3 regions of the Variovorax sp. GW821-FHT10D07 genome follow, and region 3 is predicted to be linked to each of the others. Evidence: predicted binding sites of a transcription regulator. Region 3 holds the regulator's gene; each other region holds the start of a gene.
What was found. The regulator sigma-54, encoded in region 3, starts transcription at its own class of promoters, with help from an activator protein. The targets are predictions, from matches to a motif close to TGGCANGNAANCTGCTTT.
Positions count from the first base shown of each region.

Region 1 (7,736 bases), on a different contig from region 3:
GGCGCGTGGCCACCGGTCCGATGCCGGCCGACATCTACGGCGTGCACAACGACAAGACGCTGCTCGTGGGCCTGACCGGCAGCGACGGCGTGCAGGTGTTCGACGTGGCGGGCGCGCAGCCGAAGCTGGTCGGCAAGATCCCGACCGGCAAGGGCGCCCACGCCTTCCGCTCGGCCGGCGACGGCAAGAGCGTGTTCGTGAGCAACCGCGTGGCCAACTCCATCAGCCGCATCGACCTCGCCACGCTCAAGGTCACCGACACCTATCCGGTGCCCGGCGGCCCCGACTGCATGGACGTGTCGGCCGACGGCAAGACCCTCTACGTGACCTCGCGCTGGGCCAAGAAGCTCAGCGTGGTCGACCTGGCCAGCGGCAAGGTGGTGCGGCAGGTGAATGTCGGCCGTTCGCCGCACGGCGTCTGGACGCTCGACCATGCGAAGCGCATCTAGCTCGCGCCGGCGTGCGGCCGCGGGGCTCGCCGCGCTGCTGGCCGTCGCGGTGGCGATTCCCGCTGGCGCCCAGAGTGCCGCGGCGAGCTGCGAGAAACCCGTCTACCTGACCTTCGACACCGGCCACATGGGCATCGCGCCGCTGGTGGCCGAGGTGCTCAAGCGCCAGCAGGTGCACGTCACCTTCTTTGCCGCCGCCGAGCGCACCCAGACCGACGGCGACAGCCTCGACAACCACTGGGCCGCCTGGTGGAAGGCGAGGGCGGCCGAGGGCCACGAGTTCGGCTCGCATACTTACGACCACGTCTACTGGCGCGCCGACCTCAAGGGCGTGACGCCGAGCTTCCGCGTCAAGCCTTCGGCGGGCGCGCTGGCCGGGCGCGAGTTCACCTGGAGCGCGGCCGAGTACTGCGCCAACATCCGCAAGTCCTCCGAGCGGCTCGAGCTGATCACCGGCAAGAAACCGCTGCCGCTGTACCGCGCGCCCGGCGGCAAGACCTCGCCCAAGCTGCTGGCCGCCGCGCGCGACTGCGGCTATGCGCACGTGGGCTGGGCGCCCGCGGGCTTCCTGGGCGACGAGTTGCCGAGCGAGAAGTTCAGCAACGAGAAGCTGCTCACGCAGGCGCTCGACACCATCCGCCCCGGCGACATCCTGCTCGCGCACCTGGGCATCTGGTCGCGCAAGGATCCATGGGCGCCGGCCAACCTCGAGCCGCTGATCGTCGGGCTGAAGGCCAAGGGCTTCTGCTTCCAGACGCTGCGCCAGCATCCCGACTACCGCGCCTGGATCGCATCGCATCCCTGAGGCGGCTTCCGTGATCGACTGGCTGACGGATCTCTTCTCCTCGCTGCAGGGCTGGTTCTTCGAAACCGTCGTGCAGCCCTTCGTCTATGCGATCGGCCTCGGCGGCTGGACCGAGGACGCCTTCGACGCCACGGGCTGGCTGCTGGTCGGCCTGATCCAGATCGTGGTGCTGGTCGCGCTGATCGGCCCGCTGCAACGCTGGCGCGCCGTCGAGCCGGTGACCGACCGGCGCGCGATCCGCATCGACGTGCTCTACACGCTGATCCACCGGCTGGGCCTGTTCCGGCTCGCGATGTTCTTCACGCTGCAGCCGGTGTTCGACGACCTCATGGGCAGCCTGCGCGCGGCCGGCTGGGGCACCTTGCACCTCGACGAACTCTGGCCCGGCGTGACCGACGTGCCGGTGGTCGCGTTCGCGATCTACCTCGTGGTGCTCGACTTCGTCGGCTACTGGATCCACCGCGGCCAGCACCAGTTCAACTGGTGGTGGGGGCTGCATTCGCTGCACCACTCGCAGCGCCAGATGACCATGTGGAGCGACGACCGCAACCACCTGCTCGACGACATCCTGCACGACACCCTGATCGTGATCGTGGCGCAGCTGATCGGCGTGGCGCCGGGCCAGTTCATCGCCTTCGTTGCCTTCACCCAGCTCAGCGAGAGCCTGCAGCACGCCAACCTGCGCCTGAGCTTCGGCGCCCTCGGCGAACGGCTGTGGATCAGCCCGCGCTTCCACCGGCTGCACCACAGCATCGGGCTGGGCCACGAGTCGAACGGCAAGAGCACGCTCGGCGGCCACAACTTCGGCGTGCTGCTGCCCTGGTGGGACATGATGTTCGGGACCGCCAACTTCGAGAACCGCTACGACCCGACCGGCGTGCGCGACCAGGTCGAGCCCGATGCCGCGGGCAAGGTGCGCGACTACGGCCAGGGTTTCTGGGCCCAGCAGTGGCTGGGGCTCAAGCGCATGGTCGGCCGCGGTTGAGCGCCGCGGCTCCGCTCCAGCTGCCTCAGCTGCGCGCGGCGTGCGCGCGAACCGGCGAATCGCCTGGCCGCCGGCTCTGGCTTCACGGCCGCGCGGGGCGCGCCGGGTTATCCTCCGGCCCGATGCGCCTGCTCCTCGACTCCTTCTGGCGCGCGGTGGCCTATTGCATGCTGCCGCGCGTGATCGTGCTGTCGTTGGTGCCGCTGGGCCTGATGGTGGTGCTGGCCGCCGTCTTCGGCTACTTCTACTGGGATGCCGCGGTCGCCTGGACGCGCGGCGCGCTCGAATCCTGGCCGCTGCTGGCCAGCTTCTGGGAATGGATCGGGCGGCTGTTCTCGGGCGACGTCACCTCGGTGCTGGCGCCGCTCGCCGTGGTGTTCGCAGCCACGCCGTTGATCGTGGTGCTGTCGCTCCTGATCGTGGCGGGCTTCATGGCGCCGGCGCTCACGCGGCTGGTGGCCGAGCGCCGCTTTCCCTCGCTCGAGCGCAAGAAGGGCGCCTCCTTCTTCGGCAGCGTCGCGCGCTCCATCGGCCTGACCGTGCTGGCGCTGCTCGCGCTGGTGGTCTCGATGCCGCTGTGGCTGATTCCCCCGCTGGTGCTGATCCTGCCGCCGCTGATCTGGGGCTGGCTCACCTACCGCGTGATGAGCTTCGACGCGCTGGCCGAGCACGCCAGCGCCGAGGAGCGCGCCACCTTGCTGCGCGCGCACCGGCTGCCGCTGTTGTGCATCGGCGTGCTCTGCGGCTACCTCGGCGCGGCGCCGAGCATCGTCTGGGCCTCGGGCCTGCTGTTCGCGGCCGCTTTCTTCGTGCTGGTGCCGCTCGCGATCTGGATCTACACCCTGGTCTTCGCCTTCTCGGCCCTGTGGTTCGGCCACTACTGCCTCGATGCGCTGGCGCAGCTGCGTGGCCAGCGCGCGGCCGCCGCGGCGGCCGCCATTCCGGGCGACGCCGCCGCCATCGAGGCCGACCAGGCCGTTCTCTCCCAATGGAAATCCCCATGACCCGTGAATTCGGCCTGATCGTCGTCGGCGACGAGATCCTTTCGGGCAAGCGCCTCGACAAGCACATGCCCAAGGTGATCGAACTGCTCGCGGCGCGCGGCCTGCAGCTGGGCTGGGCCGAATACGTGGGCGACGTGCCCGAGCGCATCACCGCCGCGCTGGCGCGCGCCTTCGCCTCGGGCGACGTCGTCTTCTCGACCGGCGGCATCGGCGCCACGCCCGACGACCACACCCGCCAGTGCGCCGCCAAGGCGCTGGGCGTGCCGCTGGCGCTGCATCCCGAGGCCGAGCTGCTGATCCGCGAGCGCATGCAGGACACGGCGCGCGAGCAGGGCGTCGCCTACGAGCCCGACCGGCCCGACAACATCCACCGGCTCAACATGGGCGTGTTTCCCGAGGGCGCCCGGATCATCGCCAACCCCTACAACAAGATCCCGGGCTTCAGCGTGGGCGACGTCCATTTCGTGCCCGGTTTTCCGGTCATGGCCTGGCCGATGATCGAGTCGGTGCTCGACGCCCGTTATGCCGATCTTTTCGTCCGGACCCGGGTCCTGGAGAAGTCCGTGATCGTTTTCGGTGCCATGGAAGCCACCCTCACGCCCCTGATGCAGGCGATCGAGGAACGGCATGCGCGCATCAAGGTTTTCAGCCTGCCGAGCGTCGATCACCCCCAGTACGGCCGTCATATCGAGCTCGGCGTCAAGGGCGACCCGGAATTGCTCGATGCGGCCTACGGCCAGCTCATCGAAGGCCTGCACACTTTTAATGCGCAACTTGGCCCAGAATTGGTGCGTTGATTTTGATCGCACCAATTTGGTGAATTCGGCCGTGTTTCAGGCCGCCAAAGTGCGCGTCGCCGGCCGTTCATCGCAGGCGACAATGGCACAGAAACTGCATCCCGCATCCCTGTATTCCCAACCACCCATCCAACTCAGGAGAAATTGATGGCAAAGACCGTCGCCGACGTCATGAAGCTCGTGAAGGAAAACGAGGTCAAGTTCGTCGACTTCCGTTTCACCGACACCCGCGGTAAAGAACAACACGTGACCGTGCCCGTGTCGCACTTCGACGAAGACAAGTTCAGCTCGGGCCACGCGTTCGACGGCTCGTCCATCGCCGGCTGGAAGGGGATCGAGGCGTCGGACATGCAGCTGATGCCCGACCCGAACACCGCGAACATCGATCCCTTCTTCGAAGAGACCACGATGATCCTGACCTGCGACGTGATCGACCCGACCGACGGCAAGCCGTACGAGCGCGATCCCCGTTCGCTGGCCAAGCGCGCCGAAGCCTACATGAAGGCCTCGGGCCTGGGCGACACGGCCTACTTCGGTCCGGAACCCGAATTCTTCGTGTTCGACGGCGTGCGCTGGAAGAACGACATGTCGGGCTGCTTCGTGAAGATCGATTCCGAAGAAGCCTCGTGGAACACCGACAAGGAATACGAGCACGGCAACAGCGGCCACCGTCCCGCCGTCAAGGGCGGCTACTTCCCGGTTCCCCCGGTCGACAGCTTCCAGGACATGCGTTCGGAAATGTGCCTGGTGCTCGAATCGCTGGGCATCCCGGTCGAAGTGCATCACCATGAAGTGGCCAACGCCGGCCAGATGGAACTCGGCACCAAGTTCAGCACGCTGATCCAGCGCGCCGACTGGGTCCAGCTGCAGAAGTACGTGATCCACAACGTGGCCCACGCCTACGGCAAGACCGCCACCTTCATGCCCAAGCCCATCGTCGGCGACAATGGCTCGGGCATGCACGTGCACCAGTCGGTCTGGAAGGACGGCAAGAACCTGTTCGCCGGCGACGGCTACGCAGGCCTGTCGGACTTCGCGCTGCACTACATCGGCGGCATCATCAAGCACGCCCGTGCCCTGAACGCCATCACGAACCCCGGCACCAACAGCTACAAGCGCCTGGTCCCCGGCTTCGAAGCCCCGGTGAAGCTGGCCTACTCGGCCAAGAACCGCTCGGCCTCGATCCGCATCCCGTTCGTGGCGAACCCGAAGGGCCGTCGCGTCGAAGCGCGCTTCCCCGATCCGCTGATGAACCCGTACCTCGGTTTCGCCGCGCTGCTGATGGCCGGTCTCGACGGCGTGGAAAACAAGATCCACCCGGGCGAAGCCGCGAGCAAGGACCTCTACCATCTGCCGCCGGAAGAAGACGCGCTGATCCCGACCGTCTGCCACAGCCTCGACCAGGCCCTCGAGTACCTCGACAAGGACCGTGCCTTCCTGACCAAGGGCGGCGTGTTCACCGATGCGTACATCGATGCCTACATCGACCTGAAGATGCAGGAAGTCACGCGCTTCCGCATGGCCACGCACCCGGTCGAATTCGACATGTACTACTCGCTCTGATCGCGGTTTCCCGCTCGGAGTAACACGAAAGGACGGCCTCGGCCGTCCTTTTCATTGGGGCCGGAACATCCCGTCATCGAGGGCGTCGAATTGCATGAAAATGCGCCTTTTCGCGCTCTCCCGGGCCCTCGAGGTCCCCAAGATCCCATGAAGACTGCCGCACCACTTCTCCTACTGGCCGCTTCCCTGTTCGCCCTGCCGGCGCTTGCCCAGGAGCGCGTCTGGCGTTGCGGGAACGAATACACCAACAACGCCACCGTCGCGCAGCAGCGCGGCTGCAAGGTGATGGAGGGCGGCAACGTCACCGTCGTGCAGGGCGCCTCGCGTGCCGCGCTCGGCGGTGCCGCCGCTTCGACCTCCGCGGCGCGCTCGCCGGCCGGCAGCCCGCGCGTCGAGGGTTCCGACCAGCGCGCGCGCGACGGCGAGGCGCGCTCGGTGCTCGAGTCCGAGCTGCGCAAGGCCGAGTCCCGCCAGGCCGAGCTGCAGAAGGAATACAACAACGGCGAGCCCGAGAAGCAGGGCAGCGAAGGCCGCAACTACCAGAAGTACCTCGACCGCGTGGCCGAGATGAAGGCCGAGCTGGCCCGCAACGAAAGCGACATCGCCGGCATCCGCCGCGAGATCAGCCGCCTGCCGGCCCCCAAGAACTAACCCGTTCCTGCATCGGCAGGACGAACACCACAGGATTTCCATGGCTTTCGGAAAGAAGGCGGCAAGCGCCAGTCCGCGCTTTCAGGCCTTCGACCTGCTGTCGACCCTGATCGCGGTCGTCAACAGCAAGGGCTCGGTGCTGTTCGCCAATGCCGGCCTCGAAGATGCGCTCGGCACCTCGCGCCGCACGCTCGAGGGCTCGCAGTTCGGCGCCTGCTTCCACGAACCCCAGGTGCTGCGCACCGCCATCGACGGCGCGAGCGCCAACGACTTCGCCACCCTGCGCTACGAGGCCTTCCTGCGCCGCGTCAACCACGAGTTGATGCCGGTGCAGGTCACGCTGGCCAAGGGCGAGAAGGCCGGCGAACTGATCGTCGAGATGCTGCCGCTCGAGCACCAGGTGCGGCAGGACCGCGAGGAGCGGCTGCTCGACCAGGCGCAGGCCAACAAGGAACTGATCCGCAACCTCGCGCACGAGATCAAGAACCCGCTCGGCGGCATCCGCGGCGCCGCGCAGCTGCTGCAGATGGAGGTCGAGTCGCGCGACCTCATCGAGTACACCCAGGTCATCATCCACGAGGCCGACCGGCTGCAGACGCTGGTCGACCGCCTGCTGGCGCCGCACCGCCGGCCGCACGTGGTGGGCGACGTCAACATCCACGAGGTCTGCGAGCGCGTGCGCTCGGTGATCCTCGCGGAGTTCCCGCGCGACCTGCACATCGAGCGCGACTTCGACGTCTCGATCCCCGAGTTCCGCGGCGACCGCGAGCAGCTGATCCAGGCCACGCTCAACATCGTCCACAACGCCGCGCAGGCCCTGGCCGAGCGCCGCGCGGCCGGCGATGCGTGCATCACTTTCAAGACCCGGGTCGCGCGCCAGGTGATCTTCAACAAGCAGTGGTATCGATTGGCACTGGAATTGCATGTCATCGACAATGGACCGGGCGTGCCGGACGCGATCAAGGACCGAATCTTCTATCCGCTGGTGTCGGGTAGAGAGGGTGGTACAGGGCTGGGTTTGACGCTCGCACAGACTTTTGTGCAACAGCATCACGGCGTGATCGAGTGCGACAGTGTCCCGGGCCGAACCGATTTCAAGATATTGATTCCGCTGCCCTAGCAGCCACCGGCAACAAGGAGATGCATGAAGCCGATCTGGATAGTTGATGACGACCAATCGATCCGCTTCGTGCTGGAGAAGGCCTTGCTGCGGGAGGACCTTCCGACCCGCAGTTTCACCAACACGCGCGAAGTGCTGGCGGCCCTCGAACAGGCCGCCGAGGACGAGCAGCAGGGCCCGCAGGTCCTGGTGAGCGACATCCGCATGCCCGGCGGTTCCGGGCTCGAGCTGCTCGACAAGATCAAGGCCAAGCATCCGGGCCTGCCGGTCATCATCATGACGGCCTTCTCCGACCTCGACAGCGCCGTCTCGGCGTTCCAGGGCGGCGCCTTCGAATACCTGCCCAAGCCCTTCGACCTGCC
Region 1 covers NZ_JBWKMZ010000002.1:857,046-864,781, reverse strand. Annotated here, with positions in the region: gene AC07PU_RS09355 (YncE family protein) at 1-449, shown strand, start outside; gene AC07PU_RS09350 (polysaccharide deacetylase family protein) at 433-1,254, shown strand; gene AC07PU_RS09345 (sterol desaturase family protein) at 1,265-2,239, shown strand; gene AC07PU_RS09340 (EI24 domain-containing protein) at 2,362-3,243, shown strand; gene AC07PU_RS09335 (competence/damage-inducible protein A) at 3,240-4,040, shown strand; gene glnA (type I glutamate--ammonia ligase) at 4,188-5,603, shown strand; gene AC07PU_RS09325 (hypothetical protein) at 5,751-6,254, shown strand; gene glnL (nitrogen regulation protein NR(II)) at 6,295-7,374, shown strand; gene ntrC (nitrogen regulation protein NR(I)) at 7,399-7,736, shown strand, end outside.
Region 1: a site for sigma-54 is predicted at 4,124-4,141, ahead of glnA (type I glutamate--ammonia ligase). Genes of this name have one in related genera too.

Region 2 (7,736 bases), on a different contig from region 3:
ATTCCCGCACTTCGGGAACAGGTTCCGCGTCGGCCGCGCGTTTCTTGCGCGGCGACAGGAAGGCCTTGATGCGCTCCCCGCTCTCCTCGCCATAGAGGCTGGCGACCGAGGACTCGCGCTCGGCATCGAGCTGCTCGCGCCGGCTGCGCCCGCGCGCTGCATGCACGAGCTGCTTGGTGCGCGCCTGCGCCTCGAAGGGGCCGCGCGCGAGCCGCTGGGCCCACGCGATCGCCTCCGCGCAGGCCTCGCCGGGCGGCACCACCTTGTTGACCACGCCCCAGCCGTGCAGCCGCCGCGCCGTGCAAGGCTCGTCGTCGAGCAGCAGCTCGAGCGCGGCCTGCGGCGGCAGCGCGCGGGCCAGCGAGTCGGTGGCGCCGCCGTCGGGCGTCAGGCCCATGCTCACGAAGGAGGTGAAGAACTTCGCGTCCTCGGCCGCCACGACCAGGTCGCAGGCCAGGGCCAGCGAGAAGCCGCCTCCGGCCGCCGCGCCCTCGACCGCGGCGATGACCGGCTGCGGCGCCGCCTCGATCGCGAGGATCCAGTCGTGCAGCGCCGCCAGGTGGTCGTGCTGCTCGGCCGCGGGCAGCCGGCGCTGCCGCGACAGGCGCCGCAGGTCGCCGCCGCCGCTGAAGTGTTCGCCCTCGCCGCACAGCACGATGGCGCGCACGGTGCGAAAGCCAGCGGCGTCACGCATGACCTTGGCCGCGGCGCGATAGACCGAGGGGCTGAGCGCGTTGCGCGCGCCGGGGTTGCTGAGCGTCAGCACCAGCACCGGGCCGTCACGGTGCGTCTTGAGCCGCGCGGCGGAGCTGCCGCCGACGTGGCTGCTGGTGATGGCGGGGACGGCGGCGGTCATGGCGCGGTGCCCGCGGGCGAGCGCGGGAAGGAAGCCTGGCGGTGATGCGATTTCATGGGTCCCCTGCGTCGTTGTCTTTCGCTACAACGCATGGGACGCCGCCGCGCCCGACCTGGCAAGGGTTCGTCCGGAAAATTTTTAACAACTAGTTCACAGTTTTAACCTCAACGGCCGGCCGGTGCTGCCAGTAGCGCGGCGAGCGTTCGCGCTCGCAGTCCACCCCGGCCGGGCGGGCGCTGGCCCAGTGCGCGGCGCCGCAGCGCACGTTCTCGACCAGGCGCACGTCGCGCTCGGCATGCCGCGCCACCACCTCGGGCACCGGATGGCCGAAGCGGTTGCGGTAGCCGGCCTGGACCAGGCCGATGCGCGGGCGCACCGCATCGAGGAAGGCCGCGCTCGACGAGGTCTTGCTGCCGTGGTGCGGCACCAGCAGCACGTCGGCGCGCAGCCGTTCGGGCATGCGCTCGAGCAGCGCGGCCTCCTGCAGCCGCTCGATGTCGCCGGCCAGCAGCGCGGTCGCGCGCCCATTGCCGATGCGCAGCACGCACGAGATGGCATTGGGCCGCGTGAAGAACAGGTAGTCGCCGGAGCGCGGGTGCAGCAGCTCGAAGTCCACGCCGTCCCAGGTCCAGCGCCGGCCCGCCTCGCAGCGCCGCGCGGGGCGTTGCGACTGCAGCGGGTGCCCGGCCTCGATCGAGCTCAGCAGCTCGGCGCGCGGATGCATCGCGAGCACGGCGCTCGCGCCGCCCGTGTGGTCGCTGTCGCGGTGGCTCAGCACCAGCAGGTCGAGCCGCTCGCCCAGGGCGCGCAGCAGCGGCACCAGCACGCGGTGGCCGGCATCGCTCTCGAGGCTGTAGCGCGGGCCGCTGTCGTAGAGCAGGCTGTGGTTCGCGGTGCGCACCAGCACCGCATTGCCCTGGCCGACGTCGGCCGCGAGCAGCTCGAACTCGCCGAGGGCGGGACGCGGCTGCTGCCACAGCAGCACCGGCAGCAGCAGCGGCAGGCCCAGCGCGCGCAGCGACCACGGCAGCCGCATCGCGACCAGCACGCCGCCGGCCACGCCGCAGGCAGCCAGCCACGCCGGCGGCGCGGCCATCGAGATGCTGGCGAACGGCAGCGCCGCGAGCCACGACAGCAGCAGCCCGAGCCCCTGCACCGCGCGCGCCGCGAGGTCCCACAGCGGCGCGGCGACGGTGCCGAGCATCGCCAGCGGCGTGATCACCAGCGTGACCCAGGGAATCGCGACCAGGTTGGCCACCAGCCCGACCAGCGACACCTGCTGGAACAGCAGCAGGCTCAAGGGCGTGAGCGCCAGCGTGATCGTCCATTGCTCGCGCAGCAGCCGCCACAGCCGCGCGCGCAGGCCCGGGCGGGTGTCGCCGGGCCAGCCCGCGTCGGTGGCGAACAGCACGCCCACCGCGACGAAGCTGAGCCAGAAGCCGGCCTGCGTCAGGGCCCAGGGATCGAGCGCGACCACCACCGCCGCGGTCAGCAGCCAGCCGTGCGGCCAGGGCCAGCGTCGCCCCGTGAGACGCAGCAGCGCGACGGTCGCGAGCATCCAGACCGTGCGCTGCGATGGCACGCCCCAGCCGCTGAACAGCGCATAGAGCGTGGCCAGCAGCACGCCGCCCACGAGCGCCGCGCGCTGCGCCGGCAGGCGCAGCATCAGCCGCGGGCTGCGGCGCCAGAGCGCGCCGACGATGTGCGCGGCAAGCCATGCGAACAAGGTCACGTGCAGGCCCGAGATCGACATCAGGTGGGCCACGCCGGTGGCGCGGAAGACGTCCCAGCCCTCGCGGTCGATCGCACCCTGGTCGCCCGTGACCAGCGCGGCGATCACGCCCGCGGCAAAGCGCTCGGGCACGCGTTCGAAGATAGCATCGCGCACGGCCTCGCGCGCGCGTTCGATCGGGTGCCGCCCCGTGAGGGCCAGCCGCGCGGGCGCCTCGTCGCGCGCGCCGAGGCGCACATGGCCGCTGGCACGCAGGCCCTGCTCCCACATCCACAGCTCGCTGTCGAAGCCATGCGGGTTGCGATGGCCGTGCGGCGCCTTGAGACGCACGGTCAGGCGCCAGCGCTCGCCGGCATGCACCGGGCTCTCGGGCAGGAGCGTCGGTGCGGATGCATCGGCCGGATCGTTCCAGAGGCTGCTGCCCTCGGCATACCAGCCGAGCGCGATGCGGTCGGGCACCGCGGGCGATCCGGCCATGGCAGGGTCGGCCCAGCGCGCGGACTCGACGGCGAAACGGAAGCGCGTTCCAGCCTCGCCGCGCTGCGGCATCTGCGACACCACGCCCACGAGCTGCAGGTCGCGCCCCTCGAGCGCGGGATCGAGCGCGCCCGCCGCGTAGACCGTGGCCCGTGCGCCCGCGAGCCCCGCGCCGATCGCCGCACCGGCCAGCGCGGCGCAGACCCAGGCGACGCGCGCATGCCGCGGCATGCGCCAAACCCCGATGAGACCTGCGATGCCCGCGAGCAGTCCGCCCGCGTAAGCCATGCCGTCCCACAGCACCGGCTGCCGCAGTTGCAGCGCCACGCCCACGAGCGCCGCCGCGAGCGCGACGAACGCGCAGCGCGCACGCAAGACGGCATCGGATGCGTCTCGCACACCCTTGGCGACCATGATGCAAACCCTCCCCCAACGACGCTCCGTGGCGCGCTAATTGCTTTGTCTTCTGGGCTAGTATGCGTCTCACCAGAGACATCTTTTCGATGCAATCTGCCAGTACTGCACACAAAAACGCATGTCCATCCACGCCGCGCTCCACCACGTCACCCACTACAAATACGACCGCCTGGTGCAACTCGGCCCGCAGGTCGTCCGGCTGCGCCCGGCACCGCATTGCCGCAGCAACGTCATCTCGTACTCGCTGCGCGTCGAACCCGCGGATCACTTCGTCAACTGGATGCAGGACCCATTCGCCAACTACCAGGCGCGGCTCGTGTTCCCCGAGAAGACGCGCGAGTTCAAGGTCACGGTCGACCTCGTGGTCGAGATGGCGGTCTACAACCCCTTCGACTTCTTCCTCGAGCCGCAGGCCGAGAACTTTCCTTTCGCCTACACGCCCTCGCAGGCCGAGGAGCTCGCGCCCTATCTCGTCACCGAGGAACCCACGCCGCTGCTCGCGGCCTACCTCGACAAGATCGACCGCAAGGAACAGCGCACCATCGACTTCCTGGTCGGCATCAACCAGCAGGTGCAGCAGGACGTCAACTACCTGATCCGCATGGAGCCCGGCGTGCAGACGCCGGAAGAAACGCTCACCAACGGCAGCGGCTCCTGCCGCGACTCGGGCTGGCTGCTGGTGCAGCTGCTGCGCCACTGCGGCCTGGCCGCGCGCTTCGTCTCGGGCTACCTGATCCAGCTCACGCCCGATGTGAAGGCGCTCGATGGCCCGAGCGGCACCACGGTCGACTTCACCGACCTGCACGCCTGGTGCGAGGTGTTCCTGCCGGGCGCCGGATGGATCGGCCTCGATGCCACCTCGGGCCTGCTGGCCGGCGAGGGCCACATCCCGCTGGCCTGCACGCCCACGCCCTCGAGCGCAGCGCCCATCGAAGGCGGCGTCGACGAGTCGAAGGTCGAATTCGGCCATGACATGAAGGTCACGCGCATCTACGAATCGCCGCGCGTGACCAAGCCCTACACCGAGGAGCAGTGGGCCGAGGTGCTGACCCTGGGCGACGCGGTCGACGCGCGGCTGCAGGCCGGCGACGTGCGCCTCACGATGGGCGGCGAGCCCACCTACGTGGCCACCAGCGACCGCGACGCGCCCGAGTGGAACACCGACGCGCTCGGCCCCACCAAGCGCGGCTACGCCACCGAGCTGGTCCACAAGCTGCGCGCCGAGTACGGCCAGGGCGGCTTCCTGCATTTCGGCCAGGGCAAGTGGTACCCGGGCGAGCAGCTGCCGCGCTGGGCGCTGTCGATCTTCTGGCGCGCCGACGGCCAGACGCTGTGGCACGACCCCGAGCTGTTCGCCGACGAGCGCTTTCCGACCCACTACACCAGCGAGGACGCGCGCCGCTTCACCAGCCTGCTGGCGCGCAAGCTCGGCCTGACCGACCGCTACGTGCAGCCGGGCTTCGAGGACATCTACTACTACCTGTGGCGCGAACGCCGCCTGCCGGTCAACGTCGACCCCTTCGACTCGAAGCTCGACGACGAACTCGAACGCGTGCGCCTGCGCCGCGTGTTCACGCAGAAGCTCGACGCGGTGATCGGCTACATGCTGCCGATCGAGCCCGGCAACGCGAACCGCGACGCGCCCGCGCTCGAGGGCCCGGCCTGGAAGACCGGCCCCTGGTTCCTGCGCGACGACCGCCTCTACCTGATCCCCGGCGATTCGCCGATGGGCTACCGCCTGCCGCTCGACTCGCAACCCTGGGCCAGCAAGGGCGACTACCCCTACCTGATCGAGCGCGACCCGACCGCCGCGCGCGGCGCGCTGCCGAGCGCGGCCGACTACCGCGCGCGCTACACCGTGGGCGCGACCGGCGGCACCGGTGCCGACCTCGGCGCCGTGCCCTATGCCTTCGGCACGCCCGCGGCCGTGCCCGCCGCGCTGCGCATGCAGGGGCCGGGTAGCGGCGAAGGACTCGACGGCAAGCCGGGCCAGGGCGATGCCGGTAATGCGGGCAACACCGGTGATGGGGCCGATGGCGATGCCGGCGATTCCTCGCGCGTCTCCGCCACGCGCCAGCCGCTGCGCGGCGAATCGGCCCACTGGGTCACGCGCACCGCGCTGTGCGTCGAGGTGCGCGACCCGCGCCGCGCCAACGGCCCGGCGGCCGAGAAGAAGGGCAGCGCCTCGGGCGTGCTCTACGTCTTCATGCCGCCGCTGGCGCGCCTCGAGGACTACCTCGACCTGGTCGCCGCCGTCGAAGCCACCGCGCGCGAGCTCGGCGTGCGCATCGTGATGGAAGGCTATCCGCCGCCGCGCGATCCGCGCCTGAAGATGCTGCAGGTCACGCCCGACCCCGGCGTGATCGAGGTCAACATCCATCCGGCCCACAACTGGAAGGAACTGGTCGACCACACCGAATTCCTCTACCAGGCCGCGTTCGAGACCCGGCTGTCGGCCGAGAAGTTCATGACCGACGGCCGCCACACCGGCACCGGCGGCGGCAACCATTTCGTGATGGGCGGCGCCACGCCGGCCGACAGCCCCTTCCTGCGCCGGCCCGAGCTGCTGGCCAGCCTGCTGCTGTACTGGCACAACCATCCCTCGCTGAGCTACCTGTTCTCGGGCATGTTCATCGGCCCGACCAGCCAGGCGCCACGCGTCGACGAAGCGCGCAACGACCAGGTCTACGAGCTCGAGATCGCGCTCAAGGAGATCGCGAAGAACCGCGAGCTCTACGGCCAGCACATGCCGGCCTGGCTGGTCGACCGCACCCTGCGCAACATCCTGATCGACGTCTCGGGCAACACGCACCGCAGCGAGTTCTGCATCGACAAGCTCTACTCGCCCGACTCCAGCACCGGCCGCCTCGGCCTGCTCGAGCTGCGCGCCTTCGAGATGCCGCCGCATGCGCGCATGAGCATCGCCCAGCAGCTGCTGATCCGCGCGCTGGTGGCGCGCTTCTGGGACGACCCCTACAAGGCGCCCGTCACGCGCTGGGGCACCGAGCTGCACGACCGCTTCCTGCTGCCGACCTTCGTCAAGATGGACTTCGACGACGTCATCAGCGAGATGCGCCAGGCCGGCTTCGCCTTCGATCCCGACTGGTTCGCGCCGCACTTCGAGTTCCGCTTCCCGCTCGTGGGCCAGGTGCAGGCGATGGGCGTCGAGCTCTCGCTGCGCAACGCGCTCGAGCCCTGGCACGTGATGGGCGAGGAAGGCTCGGCCGGCGGCACGGTGCGCTACGTCGACTCCTCGCTCGAGCGCATCGAGGTGCGCGTGACCGGCCTCAACGAGAGCCGCCACGTGGTCACCGTCAACGGCCGCGTGCTGCCGCTGCAGCCCACGGGCGTGACCGGCGAGTTCGTGGCCGGCGTGCGCTACAAGGCCTGGAACCCGCCCTCGGCGCTGCATCCGAGCATCAAGGCCCATGCGCCGCTGACCGTGGACCTGGTCGACACCTGGATGAAGCGCTCGCTGGGCGGCTGCCAGTACTTCGTGGCCCATCCGGGCGGACGCAACTACGAGACCTTCCCGGTCAATGCCTACGAGGCCGAGAGCCGGCGCCTGTCGCGCTTCACGCGCACCGGCCACACGCCGGGGCTGATGCGCACGCCGGCCGCCACCATCGAGGTGCCCGGCAGCCGCGAATTCCCGTTCACGCTCGACCTGCGGCGCTGAGCGGCGCCGCGCGCCCGCCGGCCCTTCGGGGTGGCGGGCCGGGCGGCCGGCTGTGTCGTGGCGCCCACACCGATGGCTGCGGCGGGCATTTCGCACGCCATCGCCACCGGGGCCGGTGACGGCAATGTGACAATCCCAACCCTGTGGAACCCCTCAACGAATCCCTGTTCGATGCCCAGGCGCTGGATTTTCCAGCCGCCCTGGCGTCGGCGCTCGCCCCGGCCGCCCTGCCCGGCCACTTCGACGAGCTGCGCGGCACGGCGACGCCCGAGGCCGCGGCACGGCCCGCCGCCGGGCCGGCGGCGCCCGCGGGGCCGCACCTGCACGACGCGACGGCGGGCACGCAGAGCCAGTCCCAGACCCAGGGCGCCGGGTCCGTTCCGACCCAGTCGCAGTCGCAATCCGCATCCCCTCGCGCGCCCTCCGCCGACCCCGCCTCGTCGGCCGCCGCCCCCGGCGACAAGCCCCCGCTGCTGCCGCCCTGGCATGCCTTCTTCGAACAGCTCGGCCCCGATGGCTTCGGCGACCTGCCGCGGCGCGCGGTCAGCCTGGAGCGCCAGATCCGCGACAACGGC
Region 2 covers NZ_JBWKMZ010000005.1:386,377-394,112, reverse strand. Annotated here, with positions in the region: gene AC07PU_RS18685 (oxepin-CoA hydrolase, alternative type) at 1-856, opposite strand, end outside; gene AC07PU_RS18680 (DNA internalization-related competence protein ComEC/Rec2) at 1,002-3,479, opposite strand; gene AC07PU_RS18675 (transglutaminase family protein) at 3,601-7,161, shown strand; gene AC07PU_RS18670 (circularly permuted type 2 ATP-grasp protein) at 7,305-7,736, shown strand, end outside.
Region 2: a site for sigma-54 is predicted at 3,509-3,526, ahead of AC07PU_RS18675 (transglutaminase family protein). Genes of this name have one in related genera too.

Region 3 (7,736 bases):
CCCAGCGCCAGAACGTGAACGGCGACGCCAACATCGTGGCCTGGGCCGAGAAGAACGGCCTCGACGGCGCGAAGTTCAAGGAGCTGTTCACCTCCTTCGGCGTGGCGAGCAAGGCCAAGCGCGCCTCGCAACTGACCGAGGCCTACAAGGTGGCCGGCGTGCCCGCGCTGGCCGTGGCCGGCCGCTGGTACGTGGACGGCGAACTCGCCGGCAACATGAACAAGGCCTTGGCCGTGACCAACTATCTGATCGGCGAAGCCCGCAAGGGTTGACAAGGTGTGAATAAACCTACTGCGCGCCCCGATCTCGCACCTGCGGTCCTCACCGTACAGAGTACGGCTCCGGTCCTCGGCGCGACCTCGGGGCGCTCGCTACGGTTTCTTCACACCTTGTAGCCGCTCCGCCGCCGGGAGGCCGGAATCCCTTCGAGGGTTCCGGGGCGGCCGGGCCGTCATCCGGCCGGTCGGCAGAACGCGGGGCGATCCCGCGGGGTGCCGTGCCCGGGTTCGCCGCCCCGGGGCTTTTTCATCCGCGCGCATGGGTCTGGCGCGATGGGCCGCATACAATGCAGAGCAAGTTTCGTGCCTCTATGACATCGCACTCTCACCCCACCTCCTCCCTTCGCCGCACCGGTCGCCTCGTGCTGGCCGCGCTGCTGCTGGCCGGCTCCGCCGCCGCCGCCCTGGCCGAAACGGCCGACCGGACCAAGCCGATGAACATCGAATCCGATTCGATGCGCTACGACGATCTCAAGCAGACCAGCGTCTTCACCGGCAACGTGGTGGTCACAAAGGGCACCATCATCATCCGCGGCGCGCGCATCGACGTGCGCCAGGACCCCGAGGGCTACCAGTACGGCGTGGTCACCGCGGCGCCCGGCAAGCTCGCCTATTACAAGCAGAAGCGCAACGGCAACGGCGACGAGTGGATCGAGGGCGAGTCCGAGGTCATCGAGTACGACAGCCGGGCCGACAACGTCAAGTTCATCCGCCGCGCCGTCATGCGTCGCCTGGTCGGCGCCACGCCCAACGACGAGAGCAGCGGCGCGCTGATCGTCTACGACCAGAGCAACGACACCTACACCGTCAACGGCTCGACCGTGCCGCCCAACGCCGGCGTGTCGGCGCCGGGTGGCGGCGGCCGCGTCAAGGCCATCCTCACGCCGAAGTCGGCCGCGCCCGCCGCACCGGGTGCGCCCGGCGCCGCGGCGCCGGCCACGCGCCGTCCCGCGGCCCCGGCGCCCACGCCGGCACCGGGCGCCGGACTGCGCTCCACCACCACGCTGAGCGGCGAAGGGGAAGAACGCAAGTGATCGAAGCCGCCGGAACCCAGGAAGCCAACGGCGTGCCGGGCAGCCGCCTCGTCGCGCGCGGCCTGCAGAAGAGCTATGGCAGCCGCAAGGTGGTCAAGGACGTCTCGCTCGACGTGCAGAAGGGCGAAGTGGTCGGACTGCTCGGGCCCAACGGCGCCGGCAAGACCACCTCGTTCTACATGATCGTCGGGCTGGTGCGCGCCGACGCGGGCGAGATCTCCATCGACGGCGAGCCGATCGCCCACATGCCGATCCACCGCCGCGCGCGCATGGGCCTGAGCTACCTGCCGCAGGAAGCCTCGATCTTCCGCAAGCTCACGGTCGAGGAGAACGTGCGCGCGGTGCTCGAGTTGCAGCGCGAGCCCGATGCCAACGGCCGGCCGCAGGCGCTGTCGAAGCAGCGCATGGAAGAGCGCCTGTCGGAGCTGCTGGCCGACCTGCGCGTCGACCACCTGCGCGATTCGCCCGCGCTCGCGCTGTCGGGCGGCGAACGCCGCCGCGTCGAGATCGCGCGCGCGCTGGCCACCCAGCCGCGCTTCATCCTGCTCGACGAACCCTTCGCCGGCATCGACCCGATCGCGGTGATCGAGATCCAGCGCATCATCAGCTTCCTGAAGGAACGCGGCATCGGCGTGCTGATCACCGACCACAACGTGCGCGAGACGCTGGGCATCTGCGACCACGCCTTCATCATCAGCGACGGCCATGTGCTGGCACAGGGCACGCCCTCGGAGATCGTCGACAACGCCGAAGTGCGCCGGGTCTACCTGGGCGAGCACTTCCGGATGTGATGACCCTCGTGCAAGTCATTTCCTGAGGGCATGAAACAAGGCTTGTCGCTGCGCGTTTCGCAGCATCTCGCGCTGACGCCTCAGCTGCAGCAGTCGATCCGGCTGCTGCAGCTCTCCACGCTCGAACTGAGCCAGGAGGTCGAGCAGATGCTCGACGAGAACCCCTTCCTCGAGCGCACCGCCGAGGAAGCCGCGCGCGAGGAGTTCGGCCTCGACGCCGCCGACACGCCCGCGCCGCGCGAGGACACCGAGCGCGAAGCCGAGAGCGACTACGCGAGCGCCGCGCCCTCGACCTCGAGCAGTTCCACCGAGACCACCTCGTCGTCCGAGGCCGAGCCGGCCCTCGACTCGCCCGAGCGCGAGCCCGACTGGGAAGGCGACGGCACCGTCGACATGGCGCCCGACGACAGCGAATGGGGCAGCGACGCGCCCGCGCGCAACAACAGCAGCACCGGCGACGACGAGCGCGCCGATGCCACCGAGCTCGCGCGCAGCCAGGAATCGCTGCAGTCCTTCCTGCACCGCCAGGCGCTGAGCCTGCGGCTCAACGAGAACGACAGCGCCGCGCTGCGCTTCTTGATCGAGTCGCTCAACGACGACGGCTACCTCGAGGATTCGCTGCCGGCGCTGGCCTCGGGCCTCGCGGGCGACGACAACGACCAGTTCGACGAGCTGGTGCACCACTTCCAGGTCGCGCTGGGCTTGCTGCAGAGCCTGGAGCCCGCGGGCGTGGGTGCGCGCGACCTCGGCGAATGCCTCGCGATCCAGCTGCGCGCGCTGGCCGACGAAGACGAGACCGAGGACGAGGAGCTGGTGCGCAAGACCGCGCTCGCCATCTGCAAGCAGCCGATGGAGCTGCTCGCGCGGCGCGACTTCAAGCGCCTGGCCACGCTCACGCGCACCAACGAGGAGCTGGTGCGCTCGGCGCTGCAGATCATCGCGCGGCTCGAACCCAAGCCGGGCCGCCGCTTCGTCGACGTCGAGCGCAACATCGTCATTCCCGACGTGATCGTCACCAAGACCGGCCGCGGCACCAACGTGAAGTTCCGCGTCATGCTCAACCCCGAGGTGATGCCGCGGCTGCGCGTGCACGACATCTACGCCGGCGCGCTCAAGTCGCACAAGGGCGAGGGCAGCCAGGCGCTGTCGCAGCGGCTGCAGGAGGCGCGCTGGTTCATCAAGAACATCCAGCAGCGCTTCGACACCATCCTGCGCGTGAGCAACGCCATCGTCGAGCGGCAGAAGAGCTACTTCGTGCACGGCGAACTCGCGATGCGCCCGCTGGTGCTGCGCGAGATCGCCGACGAGCTCGGACTGCACGAGTCCACCATCTCGCGCGTGACCACCGCGAAGTACATGTCCACGCCCTTCGGCACGGTCGAGCTCAAGTACTTCTTCGGCTCGGCGCTGGGCACCGAGACCGGCGGCAATGCCTCGAGCACCGCGGTGCGCGCGCTGATCAAGCAATTCGTCGGTTCGGAGAGCGTGAAGAAGCCGCTGTCGGACAGCCAGATCTCCGAGATGCTCAAGGAGCAGGGCATCGAGTGCGCGCGCCGCACCGTCGCCAAGTACCGCGAGGCGCTGCGCATCGCGCCCGCCAACCTGCGCAAGGCCCTGTAGAAAGCCCCCGATGGCCCGACGCCTGCTGTCGCGCTGTGGGCCCTGGGTGTTTGCCATCGCGGCCGCGCTGCTGGCCGCCGGTTGCGCCACCTTGCCCGACGAGGCCCCGCGCGCGCCTACCAAGGCCATCGCCGTGTCGAAGGACACCGCGCTCGGGCGCATCGCGCTGGCCGCGCAGCCCGACCCCGACCTCAGCGGCTTCCGCCTCATGCCCGGTGGCGACTTCGCCTTCGACACCCGCATCCAGCTCGCGCGCCGGGCCCAGCGCACGCTCGACGTCCAGTACTACCAGATCGAGAACGACGAGACCGGCCGCTACCTGCTGCGCACCCTGCGCGATGCCGCGCAGCGCGGCGTGCGGGTGCGCGTGCTGATGGACGACCTCTACACCGCGGGCGAGGACGAGCTGCTGCGCGGCTTCGCGGCCACGCCCAATGTCGAGCTGCGCCTGTTCAACCCCTTCCCGGCCGGCCGCGGCAGCCTGCTCGCGCGCTTCACGGCCTCGCTGTTCGACTTCAGCCGCGTCAACCGGCGCATGCACAACAAGCTGTTCATCGCCGACGGCGCGATGGCCGTGGCGGGCGGGCGCAACATCGGCAACCAGTACTTCCGGCGCACCGCGGGCGAGAACTTCATCGACCTCGATACCTTCGTGACGGGCGCGCTGATCCCGCGCCTGGGCAGCCTGTTCGACCAGTACTGGAACAGCCCCTACGTGCGGCCCGTCGAGTCGGTGGTGGCGAGCGCGCTGCCACCGGACGAACTGCGGCGCCGCTTCGAGGTCGCCACCGGCCCCGACACCACGCCGCCGCCGCCGAAGCCCGCGCCCAACGACCTGCTGGGCTACGGCCCGATCGCCGAGGACCTCGACGCCGGCCGGCTCGGCCTGATCTGGACCACGGCCGAGGCCTATGCCGATTCGCCCGACCGCGTGATCGGCAAGACCGCCTCGTATGGCGGCGTGCCGCTGCTCGACGTCGACAGCGTGCGCTACAACGTGGTCGAGCAGATGCGCCGCGCGCGCAGCGAGGTGACCATCGTCTCGCCCTACCTGATCCCGGGCGCCGCGGGGCTCGAGGTGATGAACGAAATCCGCCGACGCCAGGTGAGGATCAGCGTGGTGACCAACTCGCTCGCCGCCACCGACGAGCCGCTGGTGCACACCGCCTACCGCCGCTACCGGCCCGAGATGCTGCGCCTGGGCGCCGAACTCTACGAACTCAGCACCAACCGCACCCGCCGCAGCGTGCGGCTGGGCCTGTTCGGCACCTCGGTCGGCCGGCTGCATGCCAAGTCGGCGGTGATCGACCAGCGCATCCTGTTCGTCGGCTCGATGAATTTCGACCCGCGCTCCGAGGTCCACAACACCGAGATCGGCCTGTTCATCCGCAGCCCCGAGATGGCGCAGCAGGCGCTGAAGCTGCTCGAGGTGCTCAAGCAGCAGGGCGCCTACAGGCTGCGTTTCGCCGAAGGCAGCGACTCGCGCCTGGAGTGGGTCAGCGAGGAGGCCGGCAAGACCACGGTGCTGAGCGAGGAGCCCGACTCGGGCTTCTGGGATCGCACCATGCTCGAGCTGCTGGCGCCGCTGACGCCGGAGAGCCTGCTCTAGGCGGTTTGGGCGGCTTTCGCAAACCGTCGGTTTCCGTTCCGCAAACCTCGGCCTGTCATGCTGTGGTGCCCCTGCGAGCAGGGGGCCCGAACACCACCGACAGGAGCACGCGCATGAAATGGATCCACTACACCGCGCCCGGCGCGGCCGCCAGCAGCTATGGCGTGCTGGAGGACGATCGCGTCCGCGCGGTGAACGGCAGCCCCTTCGGCGGCCACGATTTCACGGGCGCCGTGCATCGCCTGGCCGACGTGAGGATCGAGGTGCCGCTGCTGCCGCGCACCTTCTATGCGGCGGGGCTCAACTACGTGCGCCACATCAAGGAATACGCCGAGCGCAGCGGCCAGACGCTCGCGATCCCCGAGAAGGCCGACATCGGCTACCGCGCGGTCAACGCCCTGGTTCCGCACGAGGCGGCCGTCGTCATTCCGTCCAACGCGAAGCAGGTGGAGTACGAGGGCGAGCTGGTCGTGGTGATCGGCCAAAAGGCCCGCCACCTGAGCGAGGCCGACGCGTTGTCGTGCGTGCTGGGCTACACCATCGGCAACGACGTGAGCGAGCGGCTCTGGCAGGCCTCGGACCGCACCTTCTGGCGCGCCAAGAACAGCGACACCTTCAAGCCGATGGGGCCGTGGATCGAAACCGATTTCGACCTGGAAGCGGCCCGCACCACGGTGCGCGTCAACGGCGAGGTGAAGACGCAGTTCCGCACCGGCGAGATGCTGTTCGGCATCGCGACCTTCATCAGCGCGATGACGCGGCATCTCACGCTGTACCCGGGCGACGTGATCTGGATGGGCACCGACGGCAAGTCGCCGCACCTGAAGGCCGGCGATGTCGTCGAGGTGGAGATCTCGGGCCTCGGCTGCCTGCGCAATCCCTTCGTCGCCGAAGAGGCCTGAGGGCGACCGTTCAACGGCCCGCGGTGCCGCGCGCCGCGGTGGTGGCCGGCAAGGCCCAGTCGGGCGGATGGCGCGACCATTCGCGCAGGAACTCCAGCAGGTGGCGCACGCGGCTGGGCATGTTGCGCCGGGTCGAGAACACCACGTGGATGTCGAGTTCCTCGGGCACCGCGCCGGGCAGCAGGGCCTCGAGCGTGCCGGCCTTCAGTTCCTCCGACACCATGTAGTGCGGGTGCAGCGAGATGCCGGTGCCCAGCAGCGCGCACTGCTTGATCGCATCGCCCATGTTGGCGCGCACGGTGCCGCGCACGCGCACCTCCTGCGGCGGATTGCCGGCGAACTTCCACACGCCCGAGCCCGACTTGATGATGTGCACCAGGCAGTTGTGGCGCGCCAGGTCGGCCGGCGTGGCGGGGCGGCCGTAGGCCTTCAGGTAGGCCGGCGACGCCACCACCACCTGCGGCGCCTTCAGCAGCGATTGCGCGACGTAGCTCGCGTCCTCGAGCGAGGGCGCGATGCGGATCGAGAGATCGAGCGCCTCGGCCACCAGGTCGGAGCGGCCGTCGTCATGGACCACCGTCACCTCGATGTCCGGATAGCGGTGGGTGAACTGCGCCACCACGCGCATCAGGTGGTAGGCGCCGAACGAGGGCGGCGTGCCCACGCGGATCGCACCGCGCGGCAGCTGCACGGCATCGCGCACTTCGCCCTCGATCGCCTCGTAGCGCTCCAGCAGGTCGCGCCCCGAGTCGAGCACGCGCGCGCCGGCCTCGGTCAATGCCACCTGCTTGGACGTGCGCTTGAGCAACTGCGCGCCCATCGAGGCTTCGAGCCAGGCCACGTGCTTGGTGATGGTGGCGCGCGACACCGAGAGCTGCATGGCGGCGCGCGCGAAGCTGCCGCAGCGCGCGACCTCGGTGAATATCTGAAGGCAGCGAAGGCGATCCACGTCGTTCGACCCGGTTCAAGGTTTCCAAATCGCAAACCTTGGATTGTCGAACAGGGTGTGTCAGCGGGCAAGCCGACTCCTAGACTCGTCCGCCACATGACCGCCGATGTTTCCATTCCCGACGCCGCGCGCCTGCTGCCCGAGCTGACGCAGGCGCTGCACCGCTTCTTCCATGCGCTCGACCGGCGCGACTACGACGCGATGCTCGCGCTGTTCGCCGACGACTGCCGCTGGCTGCGCCAGGGCCGGTGGCTCGAGGGCAAGCCGGCCGTGCGCGCCGCGCTCGAAGCGCGCGCCGCCGATGTCGAGACGCGCCATGTGCTCACCAATGCCCATGTGAGCGCGCAGGACGGCACATCGGCCGAGGTCGAGGCCTACATGACGGCCTATCGCCATCCCGCCGCAGCGCAGCCCGACGGCGCGCCGCCGCGCATCGCCGGGCCGCTGCGCTTCAACCTGACGACCACCGTCTTCCGCCGCGATCCGGGCCATGGCTGGCGCATCGCCGAGCAGCGCATGGTGACGGCCTTCGACTTCGCCTCCGCCGAATGAA
Region 3 covers NZ_JBWKMZ010000022.1:49,527-57,262, forward strand. Annotated here, with positions in the region: gene AC07PU_RS38645 (thiol:disulfide interchange protein DsbA/DsbL) at 1-272, shown strand, start outside; gene lptA (lipopolysaccharide transport periplasmic protein LptA) at 590-1,312, shown strand; gene lptB (LPS export ABC transporter ATP-binding protein) at 1,309-2,103, shown strand; gene AC07PU_RS38660 (RNA polymerase factor sigma-54) at 2,134-3,723, shown strand; gene AC07PU_RS38665 (phospholipase D family protein) at 3,734-5,332, shown strand; gene AC07PU_RS38670 (fumarylacetoacetate hydrolase family protein) at 5,446-6,234, shown strand; gene AC07PU_RS38675 (LysR family transcriptional regulator) at 6,245-7,183, opposite strand; gene AC07PU_RS38680 (nuclear transport factor 2 family protein) at 7,280-7,735, shown strand; gene AC07PU_RS38685 (iron-containing alcohol dehydrogenase family protein) at 7,732-7,736, shown strand, end outside.